One region of the Brevibacillus borstelensis genome, then DNA from elsewhere that is predicted to be linked to it. Evidence: predicted binding sites of a transcription regulator. Region 1 holds the regulator's gene; each other region holds the start of a gene.
What was found. Region 1 encodes LexA, which represses DNA repair genes until DNA is damaged. Its sites were predicted from a motif close to CGAACATATGTTCG; they were not measured.
Positions count from the first base shown of each region.

Region 2: a site for LexA is predicted at 6,085-6,098, ahead of uvrB (excinuclease ABC subunit UvrB). Genes of this name have one in related genera too.
Region 3: a site for LexA is predicted at 3,751-3,764, ahead of V5G20_RS06760 (YolD-like family protein). Genes of this name have one in related genera too.

Region 1 covers NZ_CP144922.1:2,731,756-2,741,969, forward strand. The annotation lists gene V5G20_RS12830 (aminotransferase class I/II-fold pyridoxal phosphate-dependent enzyme) at 1-780, shown strand, start outside; gene V5G20_RS12835 (MerR family transcriptional regulator) at 939-1,349, shown strand; gene glnA (type I glutamate--ammonia ligase) at 1,381-2,715, shown strand; gene V5G20_RS12845 (DUF4269 domain-containing protein) at 3,529-4,122, opposite strand; gene V5G20_RS12850 (DUF456 domain-containing protein) at 4,330-4,815, shown strand; gene lexA (transcriptional repressor LexA) at 5,002-5,625, opposite strand; gene yneA (cell division suppressor protein YneA) at 5,782-6,138, shown strand; gene V5G20_RS12865 (DUF896 domain-containing protein) at 6,219-6,416, shown strand; gene crcB (fluoride efflux transporter CrcB) at 6,509-6,877, shown strand; partial or broken gene V5G20_RS12875 (HelD family protein) at 7,081-9,327, shown strand; gene V5G20_RS12880 (IS256 family transposase) at 9,676-10,214, opposite strand, start outside.
Region 2 covers NZ_CP144922.1:857,623-867,836, forward strand. The annotation lists gene V5G20_RS03970 (PDZ domain-containing protein) at 1-1,090, shown strand, start outside; gene ltrA (group II intron reverse transcriptase/maturase) at 1,681-2,979, shown strand; gene V5G20_RS03980 (hypothetical protein) at 3,225-4,949, shown strand; gene V5G20_RS03985 (flagellar hook assembly protein FlgD) at 5,062-5,997, opposite strand; gene uvrB (excinuclease ABC subunit UvrB) at 6,170-8,146, shown strand; gene uvrA (excinuclease ABC subunit UvrA) at 8,161-10,214, shown strand, end outside.
Region 3 covers NZ_CP144922.1:1,453,688-1,463,901, forward strand. The annotation lists gene mqnE (aminofutalosine synthase MqnE) at 1-161, opposite strand, end outside; gene V5G20_RS06740 (aspartyl-phosphate phosphatase Spo0E family protein) at 593-814, shown strand; gene erpA (iron-sulfur cluster insertion protein ErpA) at 954-1,313, shown strand; gene V5G20_RS27105 (GNAT family N-acetyltransferase) at 1,722-1,898, shown strand; gene V5G20_RS06750 (hypothetical protein) at 2,011-3,135, opposite strand; gene V5G20_RS06755 (sigma-70 family RNA polymerase sigma factor) at 3,111-3,662, opposite strand; gene V5G20_RS06760 (YolD-like family protein) at 3,782-4,150, shown strand; gene V5G20_RS06765 (metallophosphoesterase) at 4,344-5,240, shown strand; gene V5G20_RS06770 (cupredoxin domain-containing protein) at 5,373-5,753, shown strand; gene V5G20_RS06775 (amino acid ABC transporter ATP-binding protein) at 6,090-6,812, shown strand; gene V5G20_RS06780 (ABC transporter substrate-binding protein) at 6,854-7,663, shown strand; gene V5G20_RS06785 (amino acid ABC transporter permease) at 7,729-8,418, shown strand; gene V5G20_RS06790 (IclR family transcriptional regulator) at 8,461-9,195, shown strand; gene V5G20_RS06795 (M20/M25/M40 family metallo-hydrolase) at 9,416-10,214, shown strand, end outside.

The DNA.
Region 1 (10,214 bases):
GTAATCGGTATCCAGAGATCTCGCGGCTACGCAGACCGTCCGTCCTTTACGATTGCCAAGCTGAAAGAGATGATTCAGTTTGTCAAAGAGATCAATCCCGAACTGATCGTCTTCGTGGACAATTGCTATGGGGAATTCACGGAGGAGCTGGAGCCGCTCCAGGTCGGAGCAGACATCATGGCAGGCTCGCTGATCAAGAACCCCGGAGGCGGCTTGGTCAAAACCGGCGGCTATATCGTCGGCAAGAAGGAATTGGTCAAGAGAGCTTCCTACCGCATGGCGGCCCCCGGGATTGGAGCCGAAGGAGGGGCATCGCTGTACTCCCTGCTGGAAATGTTCCAAGGCTTCTTCCTCGCGCCGCACGTGGTAGGCGAGGCGTTGAAGGGCGCGGTCTTTTCCTCGGCTTTGCTTGAGCGCCTGGGCTTTCGGACGAACCCGCTATGGAACGATCCTCGTACGGATTTGATCCAGTCTGTCGAGTTTGGGAGTGCCGAACGGCTGATTGCTTTCTGTCAGGGAATCCAGAAGGCAGCGCCTGTCGATTCCCATGTTACGCCTTACCCCAGTGAGATGCCGGGCTATGCCGATCCGGTCATTATGGCGGCCGGGACGTTTATTCAGGGAGCCAGTATCGAGTTTTCTGCAGACGGACCGATTCGTCCCCCTTACCTCGGGTTTGTGCAGGGCGGACTTACGTACTCCCATGTGAAGGTGGGCATCCTGACAGCGCTTGACGGCCTGCTGGAAAAGGGCTTGCTCGATATTCCCGGAAGAGACTAGCAAAGATCAATCGGAGTTGTTTATGAGGCGATAAGCACAAACAGCGGCTTGTCGCTTTTTTATTACTTTTTGTGTAATCTTTTCTGACATCCGTTGACAGAGTTGCTTTTGAATCATACAATAGCAAGCAAGGAATGATTTCAAAGGAGGGACAAGTCATGAGTGATGACCTTCGTCGAAACATGGCGCTGTTTCCCATTGGTATCGTCATGAAGCTGACTGATCTGACTGCGCGGCAGATCCGTTACTATGAGCAGAACGGACTGATACAGCCTGCACGTACAGAAGGAAAGCAGCGGCTTTTTTCTTTTAATGATGTCGACCGCTTGCTGGAAGTGAAGGCCTTGATTGAAAAAGGACTGAACATTGCCGGAATCAAACAGGTGCTTCAGCTGCAAGACCCTGTTCCGGAGCAGACGGAAATTACCGTCAGTTCGGAGGCCAAGCGGAAGGAACTTACCGAGCAAGAGCTTCATCAGCTCCTCAAACAACAAATATTTTTCAGCAACGCAAATCGCCCAAGCGAGCATGCGTTGATACGTGGAGAGCTTTCCCGCTTCTTCCACTGATACATGCATACGACTATAGGAGGAGAGAAACGTGAGCAAGTACACCAAAGAAGACATCTTTCGTTTGGCCAAAGAAGAGAATGTAAACTACATTCGCCTGCAGTTCACTGATCTGATGGGGATCATTAAAAACGTCGAGATTCCGATCTCCCAATTGCCCAAAGCTCTGGACAACAAGATGATGTTCGACGGTTCTTCGATCGAAGGCTTTGTCCGCATCGAGGAATCCGACATGTATCTGGTGCCGGATCTCGATACATGGGTCATTTTCCCGTGGGGGAATGAGCATGGAAATGTCGCTCGCCTGATCTGTGACATTTACAATCCAGATGGAACTCCGTTTGAAGGGGACCCTCGCTACATCTTGAAACGGGCGCTGAAAGAAGCCGAAGAGATGGGCTACACGAACTTCAACGTCGGACCGGAGCCGGAGTTCTTCCTGTTCAAGATGGATGACAAAGGCGAGCCGACCTTGGATTTGAACGACCAGGGCGGATACTTTGATTTCGCTCCGCTCGATCTGGGTGAAAACTGCCGCCGTGACATCGTTCTCACGCTGGAGAGAATGGGATTTGAGGTGGAAGCATCCCATCACGAAACTGCGCCTGGCCAACACGAAGTCGACTTCAAATACGCAGATGCCATCCAAGCTGCGGACCAGATTCTCACGTTTAAACTGGTGGTGAAAACGATCGCACGCAAGCACGGATTGCACGCAACGTTCATGCCCAAGCCGATGTATGGTGTCGCCGGCTCCGGCATGCACACCCACCAGTCTCTCTTCATCGGGGAGAAAAACGCATTTTTTGACGACAAGGATACCCTCGGCCTGAGCAAAACGGCGAAGCAATACTTGGCCGGTATTCTGAAGCACGCCCGCGGTTTTGCCGCCATCACCAATCCGCTGGTGAACTCCTACAAGCGCCTCGTACCGGGCTATGAAGCTCCTTGCTATGTAGCATGGTCGGCGAAAAACCGCTCTCCGCTTGTACGGATTCCGGCATCTCGCGGTATGAGCACCCGGATTGAGGTTCGCAACCCGGACCCTGCCGCCAACCCATATCTGGCTCTCGCCGTGATGCTGAAAGCAGGTCTTGACGGAATCAAGAACAAGCTTGAGCTGCCGCCGGCTGTCGATCGCAATATCTACATCATGAACGAGGCTGAGCGTGAAGCAGCGGGCATCGCCAGCTTGCCGGCTACCTTGAAGGACGCGATCGAATGCCTGAAGGCCGATCCGGTCATCTGCGAAGCGCTTGGCGAACACGCACTGATGCACTTCGTTGACGCGAAGGAAATCGAGTGGGATATGTTCCGCACCCGTGTAACGGAGTGGGAGCGCGAGCAGTATATGAATACGTATTAATATTTAGGGGAAAGAGTACTTGTATTTCTTTGGACCCTAAAAAGAAACAAAACTTGTTTAGTTTAATTTTAACTAGGTTTCAGCTTTATAAGTTAGATACGCCTTAAAGTAGATGGGAAACTTGCTTTCCTATTAACTTTAAGGCTTTTTTTATGAATTTATTTGACTAAAGTTGGATGGGATGCTGCTAATAAAGATTAACCCCCTTTACAATGCAAAATTTAGAACAAAATACCTAAAATATGTTTACAGATGTGTATATTAATGGTTAAATAAAAAATTATTAACATATTATTTGATGGTTGGGTTTAATGAAATGCGGACTTAATCCAGCGTATGCACACTAACTCGGGTTTTTACAAAAATGATCATTTCTTTTCTGAAGTCCGTTTAAGAAATGATTATTGATAATAACGAGGTGATATTATTAAAAAAATTGCGATTTCCATTGTGTTGTCGACAATGATGATGATTTGGGTTTTTATTTTTATGATCTCAGATCTAATTCAACAATTGGATTTTGGGCCAAACAAAATTGTAATTACTGATTATCGAGTTCCAGGATTCTTTGAACCCGTTTGGCTTCCCATTTATGTTGGATTCGTGTACATTTTATATCAGTCTCTTAAAAAAAAATCATGATTTGCCGTCTTCAACTGAAATCTAACCAATAAAAGGTAAAACGACAAATCTAGCAATCCAAAAAAGATGACTTCCGAAGTATCCAGAAGTCATCTTAATTTTATGCCCGCATAAGGACACACAAGTTGTCTGAGTTTACCATTATTCGTATTTCCGGTTTACGGCCGGCGTTTAGGTCGGTTTATTTGCCATCACTTGCTTAAGCTGTTCATTCGAATATCTTTCCAATTCAAGTAAAGCCTGATAAGGATCATCTCCGACAATCCCGTAATACAGAGCGAAAGCAGGCTCCGTTTTCAGCCCCCGTTCTTTCAAAGCCCGAATCTCTTTTGCTGCTTCTTGCCCAGACAGCTGGAGCAGCCGTGCTTCGATCATCATATGCCGGTAGGCGTTTTGCTCTGTGACAGGAATCGGTTGAGCAAAACACTCCAATTGAAAACCGCGATACCAAAAGGAAGCAGTCGCCGTAGGGATGTTGCGGATTTCTCGGCGGTCTTGTGTGAAACGGTCCAAATGCCCGTATTTTTCTTTCAACACATGGCCAAACCGATCCAGGTCGGCTGTCGTACAGATCAAATCAAGATCGCTGTCCTCAACATCAATATCGAGGGGGATCGTTCCGCACAGAACCGGTTGATACTCTTTGAGCCCATCAAAGATTCCCAAGCTGTCGAGGACTGCCCAGGCTTCCCGCTGCCGAGGGGTTCCTTTTTTCAGGTAGGAAGGGTCAAACCAATCTCGCTTCGTTTGAGAATGCATAGCCATTTTCTGTCCTTTCAGATTATCTTTCTTTTATTTGCAACTCTGCAGGGGAACAATGAGGGACGAGACCATCTATGTTCCGATTCGACGTTTGGCTTTACGACTCGCAGAAGAACCGAGTATATACAGGTTTCTGTCAAAATGTAGCGAGTCGATGGAAACGAAAACCGCACTTTATCGTATACCCTATACAGAAGGGAGTGTCAATGGATGGAGATCTTGTTGTGGATCGTGATAGCGGCCTTGTTTATCCTCAGTATTGCCGGAATCTTTTTGCCGGTCATTCCTGATACGATTTTATTGTGGGGCGGATTCTTGCTGTATCACTTTTTTATTGCTGATCCGGGTGCCGGACTTCCGGCCTCCTTCTGGTGGGGAATGGCGGTCTTAAGTGTTCTTCTCTACGGTGCGGATTTACTCACCAACATGTACTTTGTCAAGAAGTACGGGGGCTCCAAAGCGTCATCGTGGGCAGCTGCACTGGGGATTTTGCTCGGGGTGATTTTGTTCCCCCCATTTGGCATGCTGATCATGCCGTTCGTGCTGGTCGTTCTGGTGGAAATGCTGATCCAAAAGCAGCCGTTTGAACGGGCTGTTAAAGCGGGAGTGGGTTCGCTCATCGGTTTTTTGGGCAGTGTGGTCGTAAAAGTTGTTCTTCAGGTAGTGATGATCATCTGGTTCTTTGTCGCACTGTAAGTGGGATTCGTAGGAGAAGGACCGATCAAAGAATCGAAGGGAATGAAAAGAAGAGGCGTCCGCGAGGCAATCGCGAACGCCTTTTTTGCTGTCAGGGTGGAAAAGGAAAGCTTGTCGTAGTCGATTTGCGTTTTTCAAAGAGTCCGCCATAAGGCATGGCTCATCCAAGCAACGAAATCTCTTATTCTAGTGAATCAAGCGGTACACGCCAATCACTTTCCCCAGAATCGTTACAGAATCCAGAATAATCGGCTCCAATGTCGCGTTTTCAGGCTGCAGCCGGAAATGGTTCTTTTCCTTGAAGAAACGCTTCACGGTTGCCTCGTCCTCTTCAGTCATGGCGACGACGATATCACCGTTATTGGCCACATTCTGCTGGCGAACGATCACGTAGTCTCCATCCAGGATGCCAGCCTCGATCATACTGTCTCCGGACACGCGCAGCATGTACACCTTGTCCGATGTCACGATGCTGTCAGGGAGTGGGAAGTAATCCTCCACCTGCTCGACAGCAGTGATCGGCTGACCCGCAGTCACCTTTCCGATCACCGGTACGCGTACAACAGATACGTCAAAGTCGTCTTGAAAGCGCTCCTCTTCTTTCAGCAGCTCAATCGCGCGGGGCTTGGTAGGATCGCGGCGGATGAGCCCCTTTTTTTCCAACCTGGCCAGATGGCCGTGAACAGTTGAACTGGATGCCAGACCGACAGCCTCCCCGATTTCACGGACAGATGGGGGATAACCCTTGTCCCTTACTTCTTTGCGGATGAAATCGATGATGGCTTGCTGTCTATTGGATAGCTTGGACATAGACCACACCTCTATCTTCTCGAACATGTTTTCTATATTATACCATGGGATCCTGCGTTCGACAAACATAAGTTCGTTTTTTTCTTGACATGAACAAGTGTTCGCATTATGATGAGAACAAGAAGATAGAACGTACGTTTGCAGGGGGATGAAATAATGAGTACAATGACTGTATCTAATCGCTTCGCCAAAGAAGAAAGAAAAACTGCTCGTTTTGGCATTACGCGTGGACAGGCCATTCTGTTTTTTGCCGCTTTCACTCTCTTTTTTTACACTTTGACAGAACTAGTGTTCGCTTCTGGGGATCATACGGTACAACAAGCTCAAATGATCCAACCAGTAAAGGAAATCGTCGTCCAACCGGGAGACAGCTTGTGGGAGCTGGCGGTCACCTACAAGAGTGACCCGAAAATGGATGTTCGCGATATGGTATATGCGATTCAAAAATTGAACAAGCTGGAAAGTGCCATTATTTATCCAGGCCAATCGATTCAAATTCCTGTCGGGAATTGACAAGCTGCAGCTTTCCCTTGCTTCGTTGCCGAGATGTGATATAATAGAGCGGCATTCATTGAAAGCGAGGGGAAACGGCTTTGGTATCAGACGCGGAAATCAAACGGATCAACGAGTTGGCCAAAAAATCTCGTGAAGCCGGGTTGACTGAAGAGGAAAAACAGGAACAGAAAAAACTGCGGCAAAAATACATTGATGCTGTGAAAATGTCGCTTCGCTCCAATCTCGAATCGATCCGCTACGTGGAAGACCTCGAGGATAACAACCCCAAACACTAAAACGCACCATTTGACATAAAAAGAAGACATCCATGCTTTTTGCCAGGATGTCTTTTTGTTCCATACAAAAAAGGAGAGAAGGGGGGATTGCCATGATGGCATGGCTGGCTGTTGCCGTAGGAGGAGCCGTCGGTTCATTGCTACGCTATGGTCTCGGTCTCGCAATGAACCAACCCGGATTGCCGGCAGGGACATGGCTGGCCAATGTCTCCGGTTCTTTTCTCATCGGACTGCTCTATGCGTGGGGAAAGGAAAAAGGATTGATGTCTTTGGAGATGTACCTTCTGTTTACAACCGGGCTGATGGGGGGATTTACTACGTTCTCTACCTTTTCGCTTGAGGTGGTAAGCTTCATCGGAGATGGGCAGATCGGCAGAGGGCTGTTCTATGCAGGCGCCAGTGTTTTGGCCGGCCTTCTTGCTTGCGGTTCAGGGATCTGGATCGGCAGACAAGTGTGGTAAACAGGCAAGATATAGCGGGATAAGACGGGCAGGCGTCAACGAGAACAAAAGAGAGCCAATCCGGAAGCAACATCAAATCAAAGAAGAGGGCATTGGAAGGCTACGAGGAAACAAAGAAGAGCCCGTGCCCGGAAACCATGTGGAAATAAAACCGGACTTCTCCTTGCGATGCTGAACCTGACAATTTGGAAAGGAGGATATAAATGACTGTACAGCACCCGGACTACGAGCATGAACAGAAGAGACTCGATGAAACACGCTCTATTATCCAAAAGGAAGTGGACACTCTTCGGAAAGAGGTTAAAGAGATTACGGACGATTATGTGAAACAGGTCGTCAACTACAAAAAAGGAAAAGAGCTTCGCTACCTTGAGGACCAAGGACTGGAAAAGCCGTATTTTGGACGAGTGGACTTCCTGAAAGACGAGACATACGAGTTGGACAGCGTATACATAGGAAAGAGGGGCATCGTTCGGAGCGACACATTCGATTCAATTGTCGTTGACTGGCGTGCTCCCATTGCCAGTTTATATTACAGCGGCGAGAGCAAGGATGCGTACTTCCGCAGCGGCAGGGAGATTGTGCGAGGCGAAGTCCGCCTGAAGCGAAATTTTGCCATTGAGGACGGGAAGATTACAGGGATATACGATGGAGCGCTCAAAGAGACGATTCATCGCGAAGTTGGCCATCCGGATGAATTTTTGCAGGAAGGGTACATCGATGAGTTCCTGGCAGCCAACCTGAATCAGACGAACGACAGCAGATTGAAGGATATCGTAGCGACGATCCAGTCGGAGCAGAATGACATTATTTGAGCAGACAAGGATCGCCCGGTTGTCGTTCAAGGGGTGGCCGGAAGCGGCAAGACGACGATTGCGCTGCACCGGCTCTCCTATTTGATCTACAATTATCAGGACTCGATGATGTCAAAGAGGTTTATGGTTTTTGCACCAAACCGGTTGTTCCTTACGTACATTTCAGAGGTTCTTCCCGAATTGGGAGTGGATGACGTTCAGCAGGCGACATTCCTGGATTGGGCTTCCAAGCTGGTCAAGTCCATCCTTCCAAAAGGCTGGCGGATTCTGGACCCGCACAAGCCCCTTCAGTTGTTCTTTGAACAAGGACAGAGCGATGCCGAGCGTCGGACGGTGCTGCATCGTCTTCGGTTCAAGGGCTCGCTCGCTTTCCGGGATGTACTCCAGCAATATTTGCTGTTTGTAGCGGAAAACAGGGTAGCCTACAAAAAATTAAGCTTTGTCTACAACAGAACCAAACATGTTTTTACGATTCCGGGTGAGACCATCCGTCAGCTTTTTGCCGAACAATATGCCCATCTGCCATATCGTCGGCGAATGGAAGCCGTTCGAAAGCACGTTAAGCAGGACATCAATAAACAGTTGTTCGCCCATCTGCGAGAGAAGCGAATTGATCTGGATAAGCAAGCGTTGGCTAAATATGAGAAAATGATTGATCAGCTTCTGGACAAATACTTTTCCATTTTTCCTGAACTGGATGTCTTCTCGTCGTACCGCGAAATGTTGACCGACACAGCTTTATTGAAAGAGCTGACAAAAGGGGAAGTCAATGGCGAGGATATCGAGGATATTTGCCGGTCGTCTGCAGAGATATTCGAAGCGGAGCGGATCGAGCCAGAAGACGTTGCGCCGCTGATCTATCTGCGGCATCTGATCGAAGGATTGGAGCAGGCCGATCACTTTGACCACAGTGTCGTTGATGAAGCACAGGATCTCAGTGCGTTGGAAATTGCGGTGATCGGGCTTGTGACAAAGAGACATTCTTTGACGGTAGTGGGAGATATCGCGCAGGGCATCCATGCATACAGGGGATTGCAATCGTGGGAAGAACTGTTGGAGGGAGTTTTTCAGCAGCCGCGGGGGGTTTACTACACACTCGCGCAGAGCTACCGTTCCACAATCGAAATTATGAAATGTGCCAACGAGGTACTGCGAAAGATAAACCTGCCGGAGACGATTATGGCCAAACCGGTATTGCGGCATGGGGAAAAGCCTTTGTTGGCATCATGGGACGGGAAAGAACTGCCGGTTAAAAATCTGGTCCAGCTTGTAAATGATTATCGGCAAGAGGGCTTTCAATCCATCGCGATCGTAGCCAAAACAGCCGAGGCCAGCAAAAAAGCATACAAGTCATTGAAGGCCTCCATCGAAGGACTGAAGCTGCTGGGAAGCAAGGATACCCAATTCCCGGGCGGTGTCGTAGTAATGCCAGCTTATTTGACCAAGGGGCTGCAATTTGATGTGGTCATCTTGTTGAATATCGAGGAGTACTTGGACAATAAGTGGGATACAAAGCTCCTGTATGTAGCCATGACCAGACCCGTACATCGGCTTTTCATGATTCATCAGGAAGACAGGATGAGTCCGCTCTTTGCTGACGTGCCACCTGAGTTGTACGAGAAGAGATCTTTGTAAAGAAAAAAGTCTTGCAATAAAGAAGAAGGCTTTGTAACGAAAATAACGGCTTGCAACGAACAAGAGACTTTGGTAACGAAATAAGGTCCTGCAGCGAAAACGAGAACTCCGAAAGATGGGAAAGGCCCTGGAACAAAAAAGAGCTCTAGACCCAAATAGAGTTTTGCAACAATTGTATAGAGTCCATTACAAAAAAGAGACATCGACAAGATGTCTCTTCAGGTTGCAGACAAACTCCCTCGCTGAACGAACAGCAGAGGGAGTTTGTTTAATAATTTGATGAAAATACCGAAGGTGTTTTGATCGGGTCTGTCCAGTATTTTGTGTAAACCCTTTTGGAATAAAAAACTAGCGTAAGTATTGGCCGATCCGATCCGGGAAGAAAACGGAGAGCTGGAGGAGCATTTGCCCCCAGTTCTGCACTCGTCCAGTCCACTTCCTGGTGACGTCCATGGTAGCCAAATAGAGCATTTTGAGCAGGGCTTCATCGGTGGGGAAAATGCTCTTGCCCTTCGTCACCTTTCGGAGTTGCCGATGGTAACTCTCAATCATATTGGTCGTATAGATCAATTTACGAATCTCTGGTGGATACTTGAAAAAAGTAGCTAGCTCGTCCCAGTTGGTACGCCAAGAGCGAACGATGAGGGGATATTTGTTACCCCATGTTTCCTCAAAACGATCCAATTCCAGTAAGGCAGCCTCTTCTGTTGCCGCTTTGTAGATTGGCTTTAAATCCGCCGTCACTTTCTTAAGATCCTTGTAAGAAACATAACGGGTCGAGTTGCGGATTTGATGAATGATGCACTTTTGGATCTCCGTATTCGGATAGCAGGCAGAGATGGCCTGAGAGAAGCCCGTTAGGTTATCCACGCAGGTGATGAGAATGT
Region 2 (10,214 bases), 1.9 Mb from region 1:
CGGCATGGGCATCGTGGGAGGATTGCTGATTTCTCTTTTGGCGGCCGTACTTGGGGTTGCCGTACAAATACAGGATCTCTGGCTGCTGTGGGGCTTTGCGGCAGTGTTGGCCCTAATCCGGCTGCGCTTTCTCTGTTTTGCCTATGGCGCAGGGCTGTTGACGCTTTTTCACGCAGTTGCCAAGGTCTTTCCAGACGTCTCTTCCGTACCCGGGATCGGGCTGCTCTGGGGCATGCTCGTCCAGGCTAAGCCGGTGCCGCTTTTGGCGCTCGTAGCCATCATGCACTTGATTGAGGCCTTTCTGGTCCGTTGGAACAGGGGGCGGGATGCGTCGCCGCTATTCGTGGAGGGACAGCGTGGACGGATTGTCGGGGCTTATCTGCTGCACTCGTTTTGGGTGACGCCGCTTGCGCTGTTCGTGCCTGTAGAGGCGGGAAGCTTTAGCGGATCGCTGTATCCGGGCTGGCCGTTTTTTGCCCCCGGCGCTGCATCCTTTGCGTTGCTGCTGCTCCCTTCGGTCACCGGTTTTTCTGCTTTGACGCAGACGGAGACGCCAGCTCAGCGGGCGGGGCAAATATCCAGGCAATTGGCGCTGTATGCGGTTGTGCTGCTCGGATTGACTGCGCTGGCAGCATTGTGGATGCCGCTGATCCTTCTGGCTGCAGTGTTTGCACTCATCGGCCACGAAGGTCTATTCTGGCTGAGCCAGTGGCAGGAGCGGCAAAAGGCTCCATATTTTATCCAATCCACGCGGGGAATCAAGGTAATGGCAGTTCTTCCGGGGACTCCCGCAGAGGAGATCGGGATCAGGCCGGGAGAAATTATCGTCAAGGTAAATGGCGTATCCGTGCGAAACAAAGAGGATTTGTACCCTGCCTTGCAAGTCAATCCCGCCTTCTGCAAGATGGAAGTGCTCACCCTGGATGGCGAGGTCAAATTCGTCCAGTGCGCCGTATACGCCGGCAACCACCATCAGTTGGGGATTATCGTGGTGCCGGATGCAAATACGAGAGTGTTTGTCGATATGCAGCAAGCAAGCGTTGTTCAACTAGTGAAGCAGAAGCTGGAAAAGATCAATCTCGGAGCGTAAAGGCAGCTTCCAAGGGAAGGCTTATTATCCAACAAAAAAAGCGCGGGCAAAGGCTCTGCGCTTTTTCTATTGGGGCGTGCCCAGCAAGCCGTTAATTGCTAGTTGGTGAAAGTCCAACCGAGGCAGGAGCCAAGTCACCTCGTAGCTGACAGGCAACTGGTGGAGAAATCCTAAGGTTGAAGCCCTGTGACAAAGTAACTCGAAAGAGTGCGAGCAAATCAGCAGGCCGTAACATAAAGTGAATCCTGCAGCCTCGTTAAGAAAGACCACCGAGAGGTGGACAAAGGGAAGCCGAGCTTGTTTCATATGGGCGAAGGCCAAGGACGGTGTGGAGAACTTGGAATACAGCACCTATGAATCCCTCGGGGTATGGGGAGCGGTATGTTGAGAAAGTAGTTAACGGAACTGGGGAGACCCTACTCTGCACGCCCCGTCAGGAGCGTAAAACGGAAACCTATAACCGTAAGGGAAGTGGTGGATGGCAGAGAGGGAGTCGGAGGGGTTCATAGTACCGATGAACATAAGGACAACACAACCTTATGGAGGGAAGGAGCCCTGCTTTGTTCACGGGTCGAAGGAGGTAAGAGTGAGTGAATGCAAGTAAACTTGCTAACTACACCGATGTAAAAGCTCGACAACTTTGGACAACCCTATATCTTTGTGCCAAGGCAAACTCAAAACGGCGATTTCATGCCTTGTATGACAAAATCTACCGCCCGGATATTCTAGCGACAGCTTGGAGGAGAGTAAAAGCAAATAAAGGGAGCGGAGGAATCGACGGACAATCCATCGCACAGATTGTGGAGGAGTATGGGGAGAGCCGTTTTCTTAACGAGATCTATCTAGATTTAAAAGAAAAGCGGTATCGTCCACATCCGGTTCGTCGAACTTACATCCCTAAACCGGATGGCAAGAAACGTCCACTCGGCATCCCGACGATCAAGGATCGGGTGGTCCAAATGGCTACTAAGCTAGTCATTGAACCGATCTTTGAAGCTGATTTTCGGGACTGTTCTTATGGCTTTCGGCCAGGAAGAAATGCTCACCAGGCAATTGCACAGATACGCAAAGCAAGCAAGAGGTGTTATTGGGTCGTAGATGTTGACATTAAAGGGTATTTCGACAACATCAACCATGAGAAGTTGATGAAACTGGTCGAAATGAGAATCAGCGACAGACGTGTTCTGAAACTTATCCGACAATGGCTGCAGGCTGGGGTCATGGAAAATGATCAATTCCATGAAACAGAACTGGGAACTCCGCAAGGAGGGGTAATCTCGCCTCTTCTTTCAAACATCTATCTAAACTACATGGACACCATTTGGGAAAATCAATTCTCCCATCTTGGCACACTTATCCGCTATGCGGATGACTTCGTTATCATGTGCAGAACCAAACAAGAAGCATTGGAAAGCATTCAAGTGCTGATGGCTATTCTAAACAAGCTGGAGCTTAGTCTCAGTAAAGAGAAATCTAGACTCGTTAATATTTGGGACAATTCCACTGGGTTTGACTTTCTTGGGCTGCACCATCGCAAATTCCCCGTGTTCAACAAAGGGGGGAGCAAGGTATTTGCTATGTCTCATGTACCAGCTAAGAAAGCAATGAAGGAAATGAGACGTAAAATTAAGGAATACACTGCACCAAGGAACAAACTGTTTCTGTCTCTAGAAGAGCTAGTGAAAGGGCTAAATCGCAAGCTAAGGGGGTTCAAGAACTACTACTTCATCTCGCCCATCGCCAAACGATGGGCAAGACGGATAGACTGGTATGTGATTGAACGCCTTACAATCTTCTGCAACAAGAAAAGAAGCAAGCGGAATAAACATGCCGGAAAGCTGAAGGTCATACAAAACACGCAGGGTAGTTTATTGAAATTAGCCGGATAAAGTAAGCCGAATGCCAAAGAAAGAAGAACATCGGAAAGCCGTATGAGGGAAAACCTCACGTACGGTTTGATGAGGGGGAGCTGAAATGAGCAAGGCGACCATACGGTCGCCCGAAAGTTTCAGTTCTCTACTCTACAGAAAGCAAAAGTGAGCAGACTTCCCGGTTTTTTTATACACTCGCTTTGTAACAAGACAGCCCCTTCACGCGTCTTTTTAGATAGTGGATAAAGGGGGATACAATCTGCATGAACCGATATAGAAAACATGCGCTGCGCTTATGCGCCGGAACTGTCATAACAGCCAGTCTGCTTTCATTCCCGTTCGCCTCTCCAGGCCAAGCGTCAGCAGCAAAAGCGGCGGCAGCGGTCACTCCTGTACCGGTAGCGATATCCAAGGGGATTCAAAATGTAACCCGGCTGATTCCTGAGCTGCGAAACGGCTCAGTCGTTTACGATGGTCCGGTTGACGGTCCCGGCGTCAGCGGCGATCGAGTCTCGTTTATCATGGCAGGAAATAAAGATGGGGAGCCGCAAGATCAGGCGATATTTGACAGTCAATCAGGAAATCTGCTGGTGCTGGAGCTGAAGCCGTCGGGTGCTTCAACCCACCAAACAGGGCTGCTGACCGAAGAGGTCGTCAGGTCGAGGGCTGCCGCCTTTCTGTATGGCCTTCATCCTTTTGGAAAATCATACGAAGCACGAGACGTCACCCGTCAGGACGGAACTCGCCAAGACGAAATGGATCAAGACGGTACGTTTACGGTTCGGTTTGTCCGCAAGCATAACCAAGTAGCGCTGAATGATGCGTACGACTGTTTGGTCACGGTCGATGCGACAGGGCGGATCATTGGCTTTCGCACGCTCAACGGTGCCCTTTATGAACCGATCGATCACAAGGAAATGCCGTCGCCGCAGCGCGTGCTGTCAATGACCACGGCTCACCAGCGCTTTGCAGAAAGCAAGCCGCTGGAGCTGATGTACTTGCTGCCGGACCAAGCTGCGCCAGTGTCAGAAGCAGAAGCTCGCCAACCTCAGGCTAGGCTGGTTTATGCCATCAAGGGAGGAATCGTGGAAGGCCCGCATACCGGCAGTGCCATCGATGCCTTTACGGGAAAACGAATGCAGGCCCCTCAGAAAAAGCCGCAAATGGTCTCCTTAGCAGGAAAAGGCAGCTACGCCGCTTTGAAGACTGAGGCGGAGGTAAAAGCATTCGCCAAGGAAATCGCCCGCGCAGACGTAGATAAATGGCCGTTGTCGGTTATTTCAAAGAACATGGAAAACGGAGAACAGCACCGTATCTATATCTGGGGGATGTTTGCCAAAGATGTCGCTGATCAGGAGAAGCCGTACCACCTGGGGAATTTTCCGGACGATGCAAAGGGAGAGAACAGATATCATCTGCTCGTAGAGGTTGAGGCCAAGACGGGCAAGCTGATCAGCATGAAACAAAACGATGGGACGTCTCCCCGGAAAAAAAACGACAAGAGCAGAGATCTCAAATCAGCTCTCTCCTTGATCGAAAAGCTGCTGCCAGCAGGAACTCGGCAGTTCCGGGTTGTTGATGCGGGGAACGAAGAACGGAGCATTTGGCTGGCAGATCCGGTGGTTGGGGGACTGCCTGTGGCAAAAAGCGGGCAAACCGCAGAAGAAGGAGCATACGTCGTTGAGGTCAATCCTTTGGACGGCTCCATCCGCGAGCTGAGAACAGAACCTTACGATCAGGTGAAATTTCCCGAGCGGACCCAAGCCATCTCCGAACAGGCAGCTTTAAATGCCCTGCTGCAAGCATATCCGCTGGAGCTTGTGTATGTGAAGCAGCAGTCAAAGCGGGAGGACAAACCGGAGTGGAAGCTGGTGTATGATCTGTCGTTCCGACAATCGCGTGCCCACTGCTTCTGTGGACCGGACCTCCGGGTGGATACGACCGTTTATGTTGACGCTTTGACCGGAAAAGTAATCGTGGATGAATAAAAGCAGGGTGCACAAAAGGAAAAGCCGTTCGGAAATGGAATCCGAACGGCTTTTGGCTTGTTGCTTGCAACGGTTCGCTGATGCGTTTGCTAGCATCCACACAATAATCTGTTTACGCATATGCCTGCGCTTCGTACCCGATGATTTGGTTCAGCTTTACCTTCTTGTCGTCGTCGAGAACGAATTCGATCAGGCCATTTTTCATGCTGACCGCTTTGATCACACCTGTGAGCTCGCTGGTCGATGCCGTTCCGTCTGGTTGGGTGGACGAGTCCGTATAGGTGATTGTATAGCCGATCATCTGGGCATATTGGAGGGTATTGTCCATTCGCACATTGTCCGGCTTGACCGACATGCCCTTGATGTTTTCCAGCTTGATCGAGGTTCCGTTGTCCAGCTGGAATTGCACGGCATTGTCTTTCATCGTGAATCCGACAATGACTCCGTTTTTGACTTCATCGACGGAAGTGACGTCGTCCGTGGTGTCAGGGTTTCCATCCTTGTCCACCTGCTTCGACTCCGTATAGGACACTTCTTTTCCGATCATCTCGGCGTACTTCAGGCTGTTGTCCAGACTGTTTCCGGACAAGCCTTTCGATTCCAGACCCTCGATCCATTCGCGGGGGACTGGCGTTTGTTCGCCCTGGATGCGGAAGTAGATTTTTCCTTGATCGAGGTATACGGCGTCGATGACTCCCGATTTTTTCTCATGGGTCACTTCGCCCGTCATTTCGTCCTTTTTCTGCATGTCGTAGCTGGCTGTTCTGCCGACCAGCGCTTCGTATTCCCGCAGGGTCAGCATGCTGTTGTTGGACTGCTCCATCAGGCTGGCCATCTTGGTCAGCTTCTCAACCATGGTCATCATGCTCGTTTGCTGCAGGAATTGCGAATTGTCCATCGGAGAGAGCGGGTCCTGCTGTTTCAACTGCTCCAGCATCAGCTTCATAAAGGCATTCTGGTCCAGCTCGGTGGAAAACTCCTTTTTGCCTTTATAGCTCAAATGGGGCTGTATGTGAGTGCTGTTATTGACGGTGTTTGTATCTGACATGGCTGTCCTCCCTGTCTCTGACGGGTACTTCAGTACGTTCACATTCTTCTTTACAATGTATCGGTAAAATCTGCTTGAGAGTAAAGACAAACATTTGTTCGAATTTGCGGCTTATTTTTTGAATGATTGTGTTATAATGGAAATGAGATGTGACAAGGAGATGAACGAGGGAATGGACCGTTTTGAATTGGTATCGGAGTTTCAGCCGTCCGGAGACCAGCCGACAGCCATTGCCGGACTGGTGGAGGGTGTGCTCGCCGGAAAGCGGCACCAGACATTGCTGGGCGCGACCGGTACGGGAAAGACCTTTACGATTGCTCAGGTAATTGCCCAGGTAAACAAGCCGACGCTGGTAATGGCCCACAACAAGACGTTGGCTGCCCAGCTTTGTGCCGAGTTCAAGGAGTTTTTCCCGAACAACGCGGTGGAATACTTCGTCAGCTACTACGATTACTATCAACCGGAAGCGTACATTCCCCAATCGGATACGTATATCGAAAAAGATTCCAGCATCAACGACGAGATCGACAAGTTGCGCCACTCCGCGACCAGCGCGTTGTTTGAGCGGCGTGACGTGATTATCGTGGCGTCGGTGTCGTGCATTTACGGCTTGGGTTCGCCCGAGGAATACAGAGAGCTGCTGCTGTCGCTTCGGGTCGGGATGGAAAAAAGCCGCGACGAAATCCTTCATCGCCTGGTGGACATCCAGTACGACCGCAACGATATCAACTTCGTTCGCGGGACGTTCCGCGTACGGGGAGACGTCGTGGAAATCTTCCCGGCTTCGCAAAGCGAGCAGGCGATCCGCGTCGAGTTTTTCGGCGATGAAATCGAACGGATCACAGAGATTGATGTCCTGACCGGGGAAATCCTCGGGCAGCGCGATCATGTAGCGATTTTCCCAGCTTCCCACTACGTAACGCGCGAAGAAAAAATGAAGCGCGCCGTCCAAAGCATCGAGATGGAGCTGGAGGCGAGGCTCGCGGAGTTTCGCGCGGCAGGCAAGCTGCTGGAAGCGCAGCGTCTGGAGCAGCGCACCCGCTACGACATCGAGATGATGATGGAGATGGGCTTCTGCTCCGGGATTGAAAACTACTCCCGCCATCTGACCGGCTTGCCGGAAGGACACGCGCCGTATACACTGATCGATTATTTTCCCGACGACTTTCTCGTCGTTATGGACGAGTCGCATATGACCCTGCCCCAGGTACGTGCCATGTACAACGGTGACCGGGCACGCAAGGATGTTCTCGTAGAGCACGGCTTCCGTCTGCCGTCAGCGAGAGACAACAGACCGCTGAAATTCGAGGAATTCGAAGCGAAGCTGAAGCAGGCGATCTACATTTCCGCGACCCCGGGTCCCTACGAGCTTGAGCACTGTCCGGAAGTCGTCCAACAGGTTATTCGCCCGACGGGTCTGGTGGACCCGACTGTGACCGTCCGCCCGATCAAGGGGCAAATCGACGATCTGATCGGCGAGATTCAGGCCACCATCGCCAAGGACGAACGGGTTTTGGTGACGACCTTGACGAAAAAGATGGCGGAAGATCTGACCGATTACCTGAAGGATATCGGCATCAAGGTTCGCTATTTGCACTCCGACATCAAGACGATCGAGCGGATGCAAATTTTGCGTTCCTTGCGTCTGGGGGAATTTGACGTGCTGATCGGGATCAACCTGCTGCGGGAGGGGCTCGACTTGCCGGAAGTTTCGCTCGTCGCCATCCTCGACGCGGACAAAGAGGGCTTCCTGCGCAACGAGCGCTCCCTGATCCAGACGATCGGACGCGCTGCCCGGAACGCCGAGGGACGCGTCATCATGTACGCCGACCGAATAACCGATTCGATGAAGGCGGCGATCAGCGAGACGGAACGGCGCCGCAAAATCCAGACAGAATACAACGAAAAGAACGGAATTACGCCGCAAACGGTCAAGAAGGCTGTCCGCGAAGTCATCGAAGCGACCAAGGTAGCGGAAGAGAAGGCAGATTACCTGCCGCATGCCGACTTTAAAAAGATGCCGAAGAAGGATCGCATCCAGGTGATTGAGCGAATGGAAGAAGAAATGAAGGAAGCGGCGCGCAACCTCATGTTTGAGCGAGCAGCCGAATTGCGTGATTTGATTCTTGAGCTGAAGTCAGAGCTCTAAGGAGAGGGAATTGCATGCCATTGGAACATATTGTGGTGAAAGGTGCCCGTGCCCACAACCTGAAAAACGTCGATGTCGTCATTCCTCGCGACAAGTTTGTCGTGCTGACGGGGTTGTCGGGATCAGGGAAGTCATCGCTTGCATTTGATACGATTTACGCCGAAGGACAGCGGCGGTATGTGGAGTCGCTGTCCGCCTATGCCCGTCAATTTCTCGGGCAGATGGACAAGCCGGACGTCGACTCCATCGAAGGCTTGTCCCCTGCCATTTCGATCGACCAGAAGACGACGAGCCGCAACCCGCGATCTACAGTAGGGACTGTTACCGAGATTTACGATTACCTGCGCCTTTTGTACGCGCGCATCGGGAGAGCGATCTGTCCCGAACACGGCATCGAGATTCAGTCCCAGACGGTTGAGCAGATGGTCGACCGCGTGATGGAGTACCCTGAGCGTACCCGGCTGCAAATCTTGGCCCCGATGGTTCAGGGACGCAAAGGAGAGCACGTCAAGCTCCTGGAGGACATCCGCAAGCAGGGCTTTGTCCGCGTGCGGGTAGATGGCGAGATTCGCGATTTGTCCGAGGAGATCAAGCTGGAGAAAAACAAAAAGCACAGCATTGAGGTCGTCGTGGACCGGATTGTCGTCAAGCCGGACGTTCAGGCGCGGCTGGCCGATTCGCTGGAGACCGCGCTTCGTCTGGCCGATGGAAAGGTGATCGTCGATGTCATGGAGCAGGAAGAGCTGTTGTTCAGTGAAAAGCACTCCTGCCCGATCTGCGGATTTTCCATCGGCGAGCTGGAGCCGCGCATGTTTTCGTTCAACAGCCCATTCGGCGCCTGCCCGGAGTGCGATGGTCTGGGCGTCAAACTGGAAGTGGACCCGGACATGGTTGTACCCGACGTCACCAAGTCGCTTGCCGACGGTGCCATCGGAGCCTGGGAGCCGAAGTCCTCGACGTACTATCAGCAGCTTCTGGAGTCCGCTTGCCGTCATTTTGACATTCGGATGGACATTCCGTACGAGGAGCTTCCAGAGGAGCACAAGCAAATCCTGATGTACGGCAGCCAGGGAGAAAAAATCCAGTTCCGCTACGAAAACGAGTTTGGCCAGGTCAGAGAGGCGACCGTTCCTTTCGAGGGAGTCGTGATCAATTTGCAGCGCCGCCATCTGGAGACCAGCTCCGACTATATTCGCGAACAAATCGAAGGCTTCATGAGCCAGAAGCATTGTCCTGTCTGCAAAGGACATCGCCTTCGTCAGGAAAGTCTGGCCGTTCGGGTGGGCGGTCGCAGCATTTCCGAACTGACCGATTTGTCCATCACCGACGCGTACGAGTTTATCGACACACTGGATCTGACTGAGAAGGAAATGAAGATCGCCAACCTGATCGTCAAGGAAATCAAGGCGCGCCTCAACTTCCTGATCGACGTCGGACTGGACTACCTGACGCTGAGCCGTGCGGCGGGAACCCTTTCCGGAGGGGAGGCGCAGCGCATCCGGCTTGCTACCCAGATCGGTTCCAGTCTGATGGGCGTTCTCTATATCCTGGACGAGCCGAGCATCGGTCTCCATCAGCGCGACAACGCCCGCCTGATCAAGACGCTGGAGCATATGACCAAGCTGGGCAATACGCTGATCGTCGTAGAGCACGACGAGGATACGATGATGGCTTGCGACTACATCATCGACATTGGACCAGGTGCCGGTATTCACGGCGGCAAAGTCATCGCTGCAGGTACACCGCAGGAAGTGATGGAGAACCCCGATTCTTTGACGGGCGCTTACTTGAGCGGACGCAAGTTCATTCCGGTTCCGATGGAGCGCCGCAAGCCAAACGGCAAATGGCTAACCATCGAGGGAGCAAAGGAAAACAACCTGAAAAACGTCACCGTGAAAATTCCGCTCGGCCTGTTTGTCGCTGTCACAGGCGTTTCCGGTTCTGGAAAGAGCACGTTGATCAACGAGATTTTGCACAAGGCGCTGGCACGCGAGCTCAACCGGGCCAAGGCAAAGCCGGGCGAGCACCGTCGGATCACGGGTCTGGAGCACCTCGACAAGGTGATCGA
Region 3 (10,214 bases), 1.3 Mb from region 1:
TTCCGTTGGTTGACCAGATTGGCAAGCTGGCCGATCGTCAGCAAATCATTAGAATTAAAAAGGGTGAGACCGTCCTCCAATGTAAGTCGTTCACCGGCAATTACCTTGTTGGCCACTGTGGACAAATTTTTGTCCTGAAGAACAAGGGTGTCGAGTGCCATCATAAACACTTCCCTTCAGCTAGAATTACTCGCAATCCTGTGATGTTGTTCGAAAGGGTATCAGTCTCTGCCGGGCACTAAAAGCCAAGGAACACTCCTCCAGATGAAGCCTTCCGTTCAGCGAGAGCGTCCACAATCAGCGCCCCGTAAGCAACGACAATAGTTCTACTCTTCACATGAGCAGTCTGGTGATCTGTAATCAATGATTACCCTTTTCCTCACGATAACAAAAGCACCTATATTATAAACCTCTTCAGGAAGGGGAACAATATGAGAAGTTTTGAGAAGTATTGTTTGTAAAAATATAACAAATGTCACCAAATTTCCAGATCTTTCATGGTTATAAAAGGAAAATTTGTTTGCCTAATGTCTTATCATCTTGTAAAATAAAGGTACGAAAGCCTTAATGATCTTTAGGAGGAGCTTCAGCAATGCGGGACGTTTTGCTTGAAAAAATTGAACTCCTTCGACAGCGTATGGTTAGTATGGGGTTAGAGTTTGGGTTGGATCATCCAGAAGTACTGGAATACAGCAAGAAGATTGATCAACTTCACAACGAGCTGAACCAAATGGATCATAATCTGTCCAAGGTAGGTAAAAAGAAGCAGTCCTACTGCTTTTATATTTTGGATAAAAAGGCCTATTTTGCATAAGAGGGGGCAACCCTCTTTTTTTGCTGCCTTTTTGGGCCCGCCAAAGTGCAGCGCAGTCTTGAGAGCACAGGTGCTTCTTCGGTATACTGTAAGGAGAACGCCGCATCATAGTAACAACGGCTGACAAGGAGGGAAACGAATGATTACCATGTCCGAGCAAGCCGCCCTGAAGGTAAAAGAAATGCTGGCGGCAGAGAACAACCCTAACCTGTTTTTGCGCGTAGGTGTCCGCCCGGGTGGGTGCAGTGGCTTTACCTACGGGATGGGTTGGGATCAGGAAATCAAAGAAGGCGACCAAACCTTTGAACAAAATGGAGTCAAGATTGTTGTCGACAAAGACAGCTACCTATATATCAAAGGCACGGAAATCGACTACAAGGAATCGATGATGGGCGGAGGGTTTTCCATCCAAAACCCGAACGCGGTCGCTTCCTGCGGCTGCGGTTCTTCTTTCAAGACCGCGCTGGCTGAGGGGAAAGCGGAGAAGTGCGACGACTAAGGAAAGACAAAAGCTGAAACGAGAGACCTCCTTGGGCATATGCAGAAGCTGGATGCATTGCCCAGGGAGTTTTTTTTGTACCAATCATGCAGATCTATCTCTACGACATGTCCGGTTGGCAAAAGGAAAAGATCGGTCTTGCAGGGGAGGGGAATCTGAATCTTATGATCTACATGATCACAATGCTGGGTGTGGCGATTGTTTTTGTTATCTGGAGCTATGTGCTTTCGCATAAGTACAAATGGAACAGAATCACCTTGGTTCCAACCATCGTTACACTTGTTTTGCTATTTTACTTGCTGGGAAATTTTTTAAGAATGTAAAGGTTTCACGCGAGTCCGTTTTTTGTAGAATATCGTTTTGCTCCTGCAGTCTTATAACCTCTAAACGAAGACCTTACGGGACCCCTTGACTCTCATTGAATGTAGTGTTTGCGTCCTCCCGCAATACCAAGGAAAAGGCTACGGCCATGATATGCTTGCGCGTGTAGGGAAACTCCTGGCAGAGCGCTGCAAACAGGTTCGTCTGGGAGTGGTCACTCATCACAGGCGTGCTTTGAACCTCTATCAGTCGAATAGGTTTTGAAGCTGTTGCCGAGTTTCACTATTACGTCATCGATCTCAAAGACATATAGAGAAATGGTAGGGCGCGAATACCCGCCTTTTCCTGTTTCAGCAAGCCACCCCACGAGCTGCGATCAGCCTTTCGGCGGGGGCGCAGCAGCATGTAGATACTCCATCACCTCTCGATCTGCAACATAGCTGTCCACCAGCTTCACCTGTTTCTCTGTTACCTCGTAGGTCCAGTAGCTAGGGATCGTCATTTGGCGATTGTCGCCACCCTGAATCGTCCACATCCGTTCAAATGTAACGAGATAGCTGTCTCTCGTCTGCAGCTTTACCTTCGTTCGCAGGCTGGTGGTTGCCAGTGTCTCGGGTATTCCTTCGACACGGACTTGCCTGGTTTCACCTGTGCGGGCAGGAAACTCCGGCTGCTCCGACAGCGCCCGCTCAATCGCTTCCTGGACGGTAAACTCTCGATCCCGGTATAGCTCCTCCAATGCCTCTTCACCTCCTTGCAGCCCCCAGATGAGGATGTAGCGGCCGTCCCAGTTTTTCGTCAGACCGAGCCCAAAGAAGGGGCTCCATGCCGAACTCGTTCCCGATTCAAGCGCTTCTTCTTTTGGCGAGCCAAAATCGCTTGCATAGAACGTCTCCAGCTCGGCTTTTTTCTGCATGATCCTCTGTTCGTCTTTGCTTTCGATCTGGTATCGGGCAGCATAGAGGAAGCCGTGTTCAAAGGAAAGCGTCAGCTGTACCTGCTCTTCTCCCAAGGCGACGGGCATGAAGGCTTCTTGCAAGCCGTCTTCGCCCAAGCTTTCAAATCCCCCAAGCGGCAGGAGTTCTCCCAATTCGGGGAAAAGCGCCTTTGCTTCGTCATAGGTCATGCCGAGCGAAAATACGCGGTAAAGAGCCAGTTTATCGGCTTCTGTCTGCCAGGCGACAGTCTGTTTGGGTGCTTCGGGCAGTGCAGGGGCTGGCGTCTGCTGGTGATTGGGCGTCGTCACAGGAGGAGAAACCAGCTGGCTTGGAGTTTCTTCCGGGAGCTGAGCGAGAGGGCTTACCCAAAGAAGGATGGCGGCGGCTGCCGCGGCGCCGGCTACTGCACCGGTACGGACAAGGTATCGTTTTTTTCGGCTTTGAGACGTTGACTGGGAGGCCAGTGTTCTTTGCTCCAGTCGTGACACTTCCTCTTGCGTCAGTCTGAGGGAGCGGTGCACCAGTTCTTTTCGTTGTTTTAGCTGTCGGTCAAGGATGTCCAATCCTGATCTCCTCCTTTCAGCAATTGCCTCAGCTTTTCCAAACCTCGCGATAGCCTGACCCGCACTGTTGATTCCTTCAGTGCCAAAATCTCGGCAATTTCGGGCGTTCGCATCTCTTCAAAGTAGTAGAGCACAATCACTTCCCTGTATTTGGTGGGGAGCCCCATGACGTTTTGGACCAGCTCGTCATTTTGAAACTGCTGCATCACCTGCTGCTCAATCGTTTGAGAGGAGCTCTTTTCATAAAAAACGGAGGTAAAAAGAAGATGCCGATGATTCCATGATCGCAAATAATCCTTGGCGGTATTAATGGCAATCCGGTAAAGCCAGGTCTTCGGGTTGGCGTCTTCGCGAAAGGAATCGAATTTTTGAAAGGCTTTCACGAACACCTCCTGGGTCAAGTCCTCGGCGATTGCTCTATTTTTTACATAGTAATAGACTGTTCGAAAGACCAGGGCATGGTACGCGGCCACCCACTCCTTGATGACCTGCTCTCTTCTCTTGGCTAGCGGTTCGAAGGGAATCACCTCCTTGCTCATTGCTTATTTGACGAAGCTGGAGGCAAGAGCGCTACAAAATCCTCCATTTGCATATTCGCAAAAAAGGAGTAGAATAAGAACAAATGTTCCTGTTGGAGGGTACCGGAATGGCTAAGAACATCGAAGACTTTTCAGAAAGTATGGAGATGGCAGTTTTGAAACACGCGTTGTCGCTGACGAAAGGCGGCGAGGAAAGCCCGGCGCTGCCTCTTGTTGGACGCCCGGTCGTGGACGAAGACGATTTTGGCGAAATGTGCTTCCGCGTCTACGATTCGACGCAGTACGACTACGCGATCACCGTTTCCTGGTTTCGCGAAACAGCCGGGGGACTGGGAGTGGTCGAGACAGCCTGGGGGGTCGTGCGGAATATCGATGTGGGACAAAAGAAATTCAAGCTGGTCAACGACTGGGAGGCGCAGTGGATCGGGGTTGAAGATCTGGTGCGCGTCGTTAAAACAAAAAGGGCGAGCTTTTAGGATGTACAGCTCAGTGCACGGTTTACCATAATAAGGAAGGGACTCGTTGAAGTTGTGTCGAACTTCATTTACGATCATATTTTGAGGCTCACTCTCTTTTATTCGGTTCAGGGAAAAAGGCAAAGATCGGCAGAAGACAGAGGCTTTGCAAACGGGAAATGGGCCTCAAGAAATCGTGCTGGGGGAAAACGCTATGGCTTTATGGGGAACGTTGGCTGTCTTTTTTATTTTGATCTTCCTGGGAATGTTGAGCTTTCACACGTGGGTTGTCAAAACGACAGTCTGCCGGCTTCCAAAGCCTCACTCACCTGCTTGCACGATAGTCCACATTTCTGATTTGCATGGCCGCACCCGGTTTTGGAATGGAAGGATCAGCAGGCTGATCAACCGATGGCAGCCGGATCTGGTGTGCGTGACGGGAGATTTGACTAGCAGAAGAGAGCAGCTGACACATGTGCTAAACGAGCTGGGACGCATTGAATCTCGTTTCGGCTTGTTTTTTGTGCCCGGGAATTACGAAAGGGAGGAACGCCGCTTCTTGAGGAAGCGCAAGTTTGCAACGGCTGAATATGAACAGCTGCGGGAAGCGTGGCTGTCCCGAATGACTGTACTTGAAAATGCGGCCGCTTTTGTACAGATTGATGGAAGGCCAGTCATGCTGTACGGTTTCGACAACTCCATTTACGGAAACGAGCGGAACAACGTGCCAGACCAGAGCGCGTTTATGGACCACTCAAATGGTACGGCTGAAAGCGCCAATCCGGCGCCGTTGACTGTTTTTCTGGCCCACTCGCCTCGCATTAAGAGGTTTATTCGCCAGGAAGGGCTGGCCTATGACCTTCTGCTTTGCGGCCACACCCACGGCGGGCAGATCCGGTTGTTTGGGAAGACCTGGGGAGCATACCGGGATGTGCATACAGGTGCAAAAACAGATTCGGACAGCAGTGTTTTTTATGTCAGCCGCGGATTGGGAACAGTGAAGCTGCCCTTTCGCTGGAAGTGCTTTCCCGAAATTACCGTCTTCTATATCTCTCCTGTCGCGGATAAATCGGGAGTAGAGAAACATAGTGAAATGCAAGAGTTTTCCTAGTTTTTGCCAAAGTTCACCAATCGTTCTCAGGTTCGTCAAGATTCATTCACAGACTGCCAGATTTTGGACGGCCTTCTTTCGTTATAATGAAATTGTAGAACTTGCAGAAATTGCATGAAAGAAGGGTGCCTTATGAAAAAAACGTGGGGTTTACTGATTTCGGCAGTGGCCATTTCCGCTATGCTTGCGGGCTGCGGAGGAGACAAAAAAGAAGCAGCGGCAGGAGGCGAACAAGCGCCTGCAGCAGCCACTGAAAACGCAATCAACATCGAAGCTAGCAACTGGAAGTTTAACCAGGAATCTTTCGAGGTGAAAGCAGGAGAGCCGTTCACGATCAACTTCAAATCGACTGAGGGCTTCCATGGGATCGGCATCGAAGGCCTGGATGTAGATATCCAAAACGAGGGCAGCAAAACGATGACCATCGACAAAGCAGGAGAGTACAAGATCTTCTGTAACGTGATTTGCGGACCTGACCACGGCAAAATGATCGCCAAGCTTGTCGTGAAGTAACAACTGGCCAAAGCGCCGGCAACGATTTGAATAACAAAACCCAAACACTCCGGCCGCTTTCGGTCGGGGTGTTTTTTGTTGATACAGCGCATTTGGCCTGGACGGTTGCTCGCAAAATAGTTTCAAAGATGCATAGAGAATACAGTCCCAACTGGAAAGGCTTATTTGTCCCGAAAAGACGAGCCTTTCTTTTTTTGCGAAAAAAAGGGTGACAGAATGCTATTGAGTAAATATAATCAAAACAGAAACTATTTTCACAATTCGGAAAAGTATATGTATGCATTTTCATGATTTGATTATTCACCACGAATTACCGGAAGGGGGGCAAGCACAAAAATGATTGAAGTGAAAAATTTGTACAAGTCGTTTGGCTCGCTTACCGTCTTGAAAGGCGTAGATCTGCAGGTGGGCGAGAGAGAAGTGGTAGTTTTGCTGGGGGCCAGCGGCTCGGGAAAAAGTACCTTGCTGCGATGTCTGAACTTTTTGGAAATGCATGATCAGGGGGAGATTCACGTCAACGGCCAGAGGATCGACCCGAAGACGACGGATTTGAACAAATTCCGGACAGAAGTCGGGATGGTTTTTCAGCACTTCAACCTGTTTCCGCACAAGACGGTCCTGGAAAACGTGATCGAAGCGCCTGTCCACGTAAAAAAGACTCCCCCCGACAGGGCGCGGGAAGAAGCGTACGCCCTGCTGGAAAAAGTGGGAATGAGGGACAAGGCCGACGTTTATCCGGACATGCTCTCCGGCGGACAAAAGCAGCGTGTCGCCATCGCGCGGGCACTGGCGATGAAGCCGAAAATCATGTTGTTTGACGAGCCGACCTCGGCGCTCGATCCCGAACTCGTCGGGGAGGTACTGCAGGTGATGAAGCAGCTGGCGAAGGAAGGCATGACGATGGTCGTGGTCACGCACGAGATGGGCTTCGCCCGCGAAGTGGCCGACCGGGCTGTTTTCATGGACAACGGGCAGATCCTGGAGCAAGGGGAGCCGGAGCATTTCTTTACCAACCCGCAGCAGGAAAGAACCCGACAGTTTTTAAACAGCATTTTGTAAAGCAAGGAAAGACAACGATAAAAGGGGGCATCACGATGAAAATGAAAAAGAAATGGACGATGGGGGTACTCTCCACCTTGCTTTTTGGCTCGCTCGTATTGTCGGCCTGTGGAACGTCCCAGAGCACGGGGGGAACAGCCGGGGAACAGGGGGCCAAAGACCCGAACAAGAAAGACTTTACGTACGCGATGAGCGGTGTGTACAAGCCGTTTAACTTTAAAGAAAACGGGGAGCTGATGGGCTTCGACGTGGAGATCGGGCAGGCGCTGGCAGAAAAAATGGGGATGAACCCCGTGCCGATCACCAACCCGTTTGAAACGATCATCCAGGGGCTGCAAGCGAAGAAATACGATACGGTCATCGGCAGCTTGACGATTACGCCTGAGCGGGAAAAAGCCGTTGCGTTCTCCAACGTATACTATCGCTCCGGCGCTCAAATTTTCGTCGCGGCCGGCAACGACTCGATCAAGTCAGCCGACGATTTGAAAGGCAAGCGAATCGGTGTCCAAAAGTCATCCAGCTATGAACAGCAGGCGCTGAAATTGACAGACAAAAGCAACATCACGACGTATGACAGCGATGTCACGGCATTGATGGATCTGCCGACAGGCCGCCTGGACGCGGTGATCACGGATCAGATGGTCGGCTTCCGCTACATGAAGGAAGTGCCGGACAAGATCAAGGATGTCGGGGAGCCGCTCAGCCATGACAATCAGGGGATTGCGCTGCGCAAGGACGATAAAGAGCTGCTGGAGAAGGTGAACAAGGCTCTGGACGAGATCATCAAGGACGGCACCTATCAGAAGATCAGCGAGAAATGGTTTGGACGCAACATTTTGGGAAGTGAATAACCCTTTCCGCGGTCAGTGGGCGTCTGTTACGGGCGCCCCTATTTTTAAAAATGGGGTGAACCAATATGTTTGACATCCTTTTGTCCAGCTATCCCATGTTTTTGGAGGCGACATTCTTAACACTCCGGTTAACGGCGATCTCCCTGATCATGGGGTGTGGCGTCGGTCTGCTGATTGCCTTTTTCCGCATCTCTCATTCCAAGGCGCTGCAAACGATTGCCCACGTGTATATAACGGTCATCCGCGGAACGCCCCTGATCGTACAAATCATGGTGCTCTACTTCGGGATAACCGAGATCGTCACGCTCTCTTCCTTTTGGGCCGGCGCTTTTGCGCTCGCCATTCACAACGGGGCCTACATTGCCGAGATTTTTCGCGGCTCTATCCAGTCCATCGACCGCGGACAGATGGAGGCAGCCAAATCGCTGGGGATGTCCTATCCGCTGGCGATGCGCCGGATCATCCTGCCGCAGGCATTCAAACGGGCCATCCCTCCGCTCGGCAACCAGTTTATCATCGGGTTGAAGGATTCGTCGCTTGTCGCTTACGTCGGGATGCAGGAGCTTTGGGGTACCGGGCTGGGCGAAGCGGCATCAAACTACCGGCAGCTCGATACGTATTTGGTAGTCGGTCTCTACTACCTTGTGCTGGTCCTCATTTTCACCTACGTGGTAAATCGACTGGAAAACCGCTTGAACACGGGGGCGGCAAAGAAAAAGAGCAAAGGCTATGATTCGGCATCTCAATCCGTGTGAGGAATGTCGGTACAATCGGGGTAAGGATGGGGAGTTTAGCCAATGGTACAGTCAATTGACAGGGCAATGGAACTTATCAATGTGCTTGTCTCCGATGAAACGAAGTCGGATTGGTCCATCTCGGAGCTAGCACACGCCACCTCTCTGCCGCTCAGTACGATTCATCGCATCCTCGGGACGCTGAGCTCACACGGATTGATCAGTCAGGACCCGGTGACCAAGCACTACCGGATCGGTTACACCTGGATGACCATCGGCATGCGCATGCTGGACAAGATCGATATTCGCGTCGTCGCAAAGCCGGTGATGGAGCGCCTCGCCCGGGAAGTGGAGGAGAGCATCTGCCTGAACATTCCGAGCGGCCTGGATGCCATTTTGATCGAAAAGGTGGAGAGTCCGCTCAAGCTGCGTGTGGCGGAGGATTTGGGCGACCGGATTCCGCTCACGATCGGTGCTCCCAACAAGACGATGCTGGCTCATATGCCGCAGGCGGACATGGAGCGGATCGTCAGCCAGCTGCTTCCTCGCCATCAGCAAAGCGAGTTTATCGAACAGTTGGCAAAGATCCGGGAAAACGGCTATGCCATCAGCTCTGGAGAACGGACGGAGGGAACGACGGCGATCGGCGCTGTGATCATGGGACGGAACCAGAAGGTAGCCGGCGCCCTCTCGATTAATGCCGTTGCTTTTCGCATCACCGACGAAAGGCTTCCCATGCTGATCGGGAAAGTCAAAGAGGCGGCGGAGGAAATCTCGCTGCTGAGCGGGAATAGATGACCCGAGCGGCAATATTGTGACTCGAACGGGGACTGCATGGCGGAACGGACTTCAAGACCGGAACAAGTCTACACGACCGGGGCGGGACTGTATGGCGGAACAGGTCTGCAAGATCGGAGCAGCACAATATGACCGAAGCCAGTGGCCATATTTGGCCGCCTATTTTTTCACCATCATTCAGAAAATGATTCCATGATACGGAAAGTAGAGGGGTTCCATTATGGGAAATGCATGGAAATGGCAAACAAAAGAACAACTGATCGAGCTTTTGGGCAAGCTGGTAAGCTATCCGTCCGTCACGGGCTCTAAAGCTGAAATCGAGCTGGCCCGATTTGTCGCCGGAGAAATTGCAGCGCTTCCCTATTTCCAGGCCAATCCGGGCCATGTGCAGCTTCATCCGACAGGCGACGGCCGGTTTTTCGTCACGGCGCTGGCGAAAAAAGCGGAAGGGGTTCAGCCTACCGTTGTCCTGGTCAGCCACTTCGACGTGGTAGATGTACAGGACTTTGGCGAGTGGAAGCCGCTTGCTTTTGATCTCACCGCATTGACCGATGAGTATTTGCGGCACCGGGATGAGCTACCGCAGCATGTCCAGCAGGACCTGGCTAAAGGTCAATGGCTGTTTGGACGCGGCTCGATGGATATGAAAGCAGGACTGGCCCTGCAGATGTCGATGCTGGAGCGGGCTTGTGCCGGCGAGTTTGACGGGAACGTGCTGCTTTTGACAGTACCGGATGAAGAGGTGAACTCACTCGGCATGCGTGCGGCTGTGCCGGTATTGCTGCAGCTTGCCGAGCAGCACGATCTCGACTATCGCGCCTGCCTCAACTCCGAGCCCGTCTTCTCCACGTATCCGGGGGATGAGAACACGTACATCTACAGCGGATCGCTGGGAAAAGTGCTGCCCGGCTTCTACTGCTACGGCAAGGAAACCCATGTGGGCGAGCCGTTCTCGGGATTGAATGCCAACGCGATGGTATCCCGGCTTACATGCGAACTGGAGCTCAACACCGATTTTT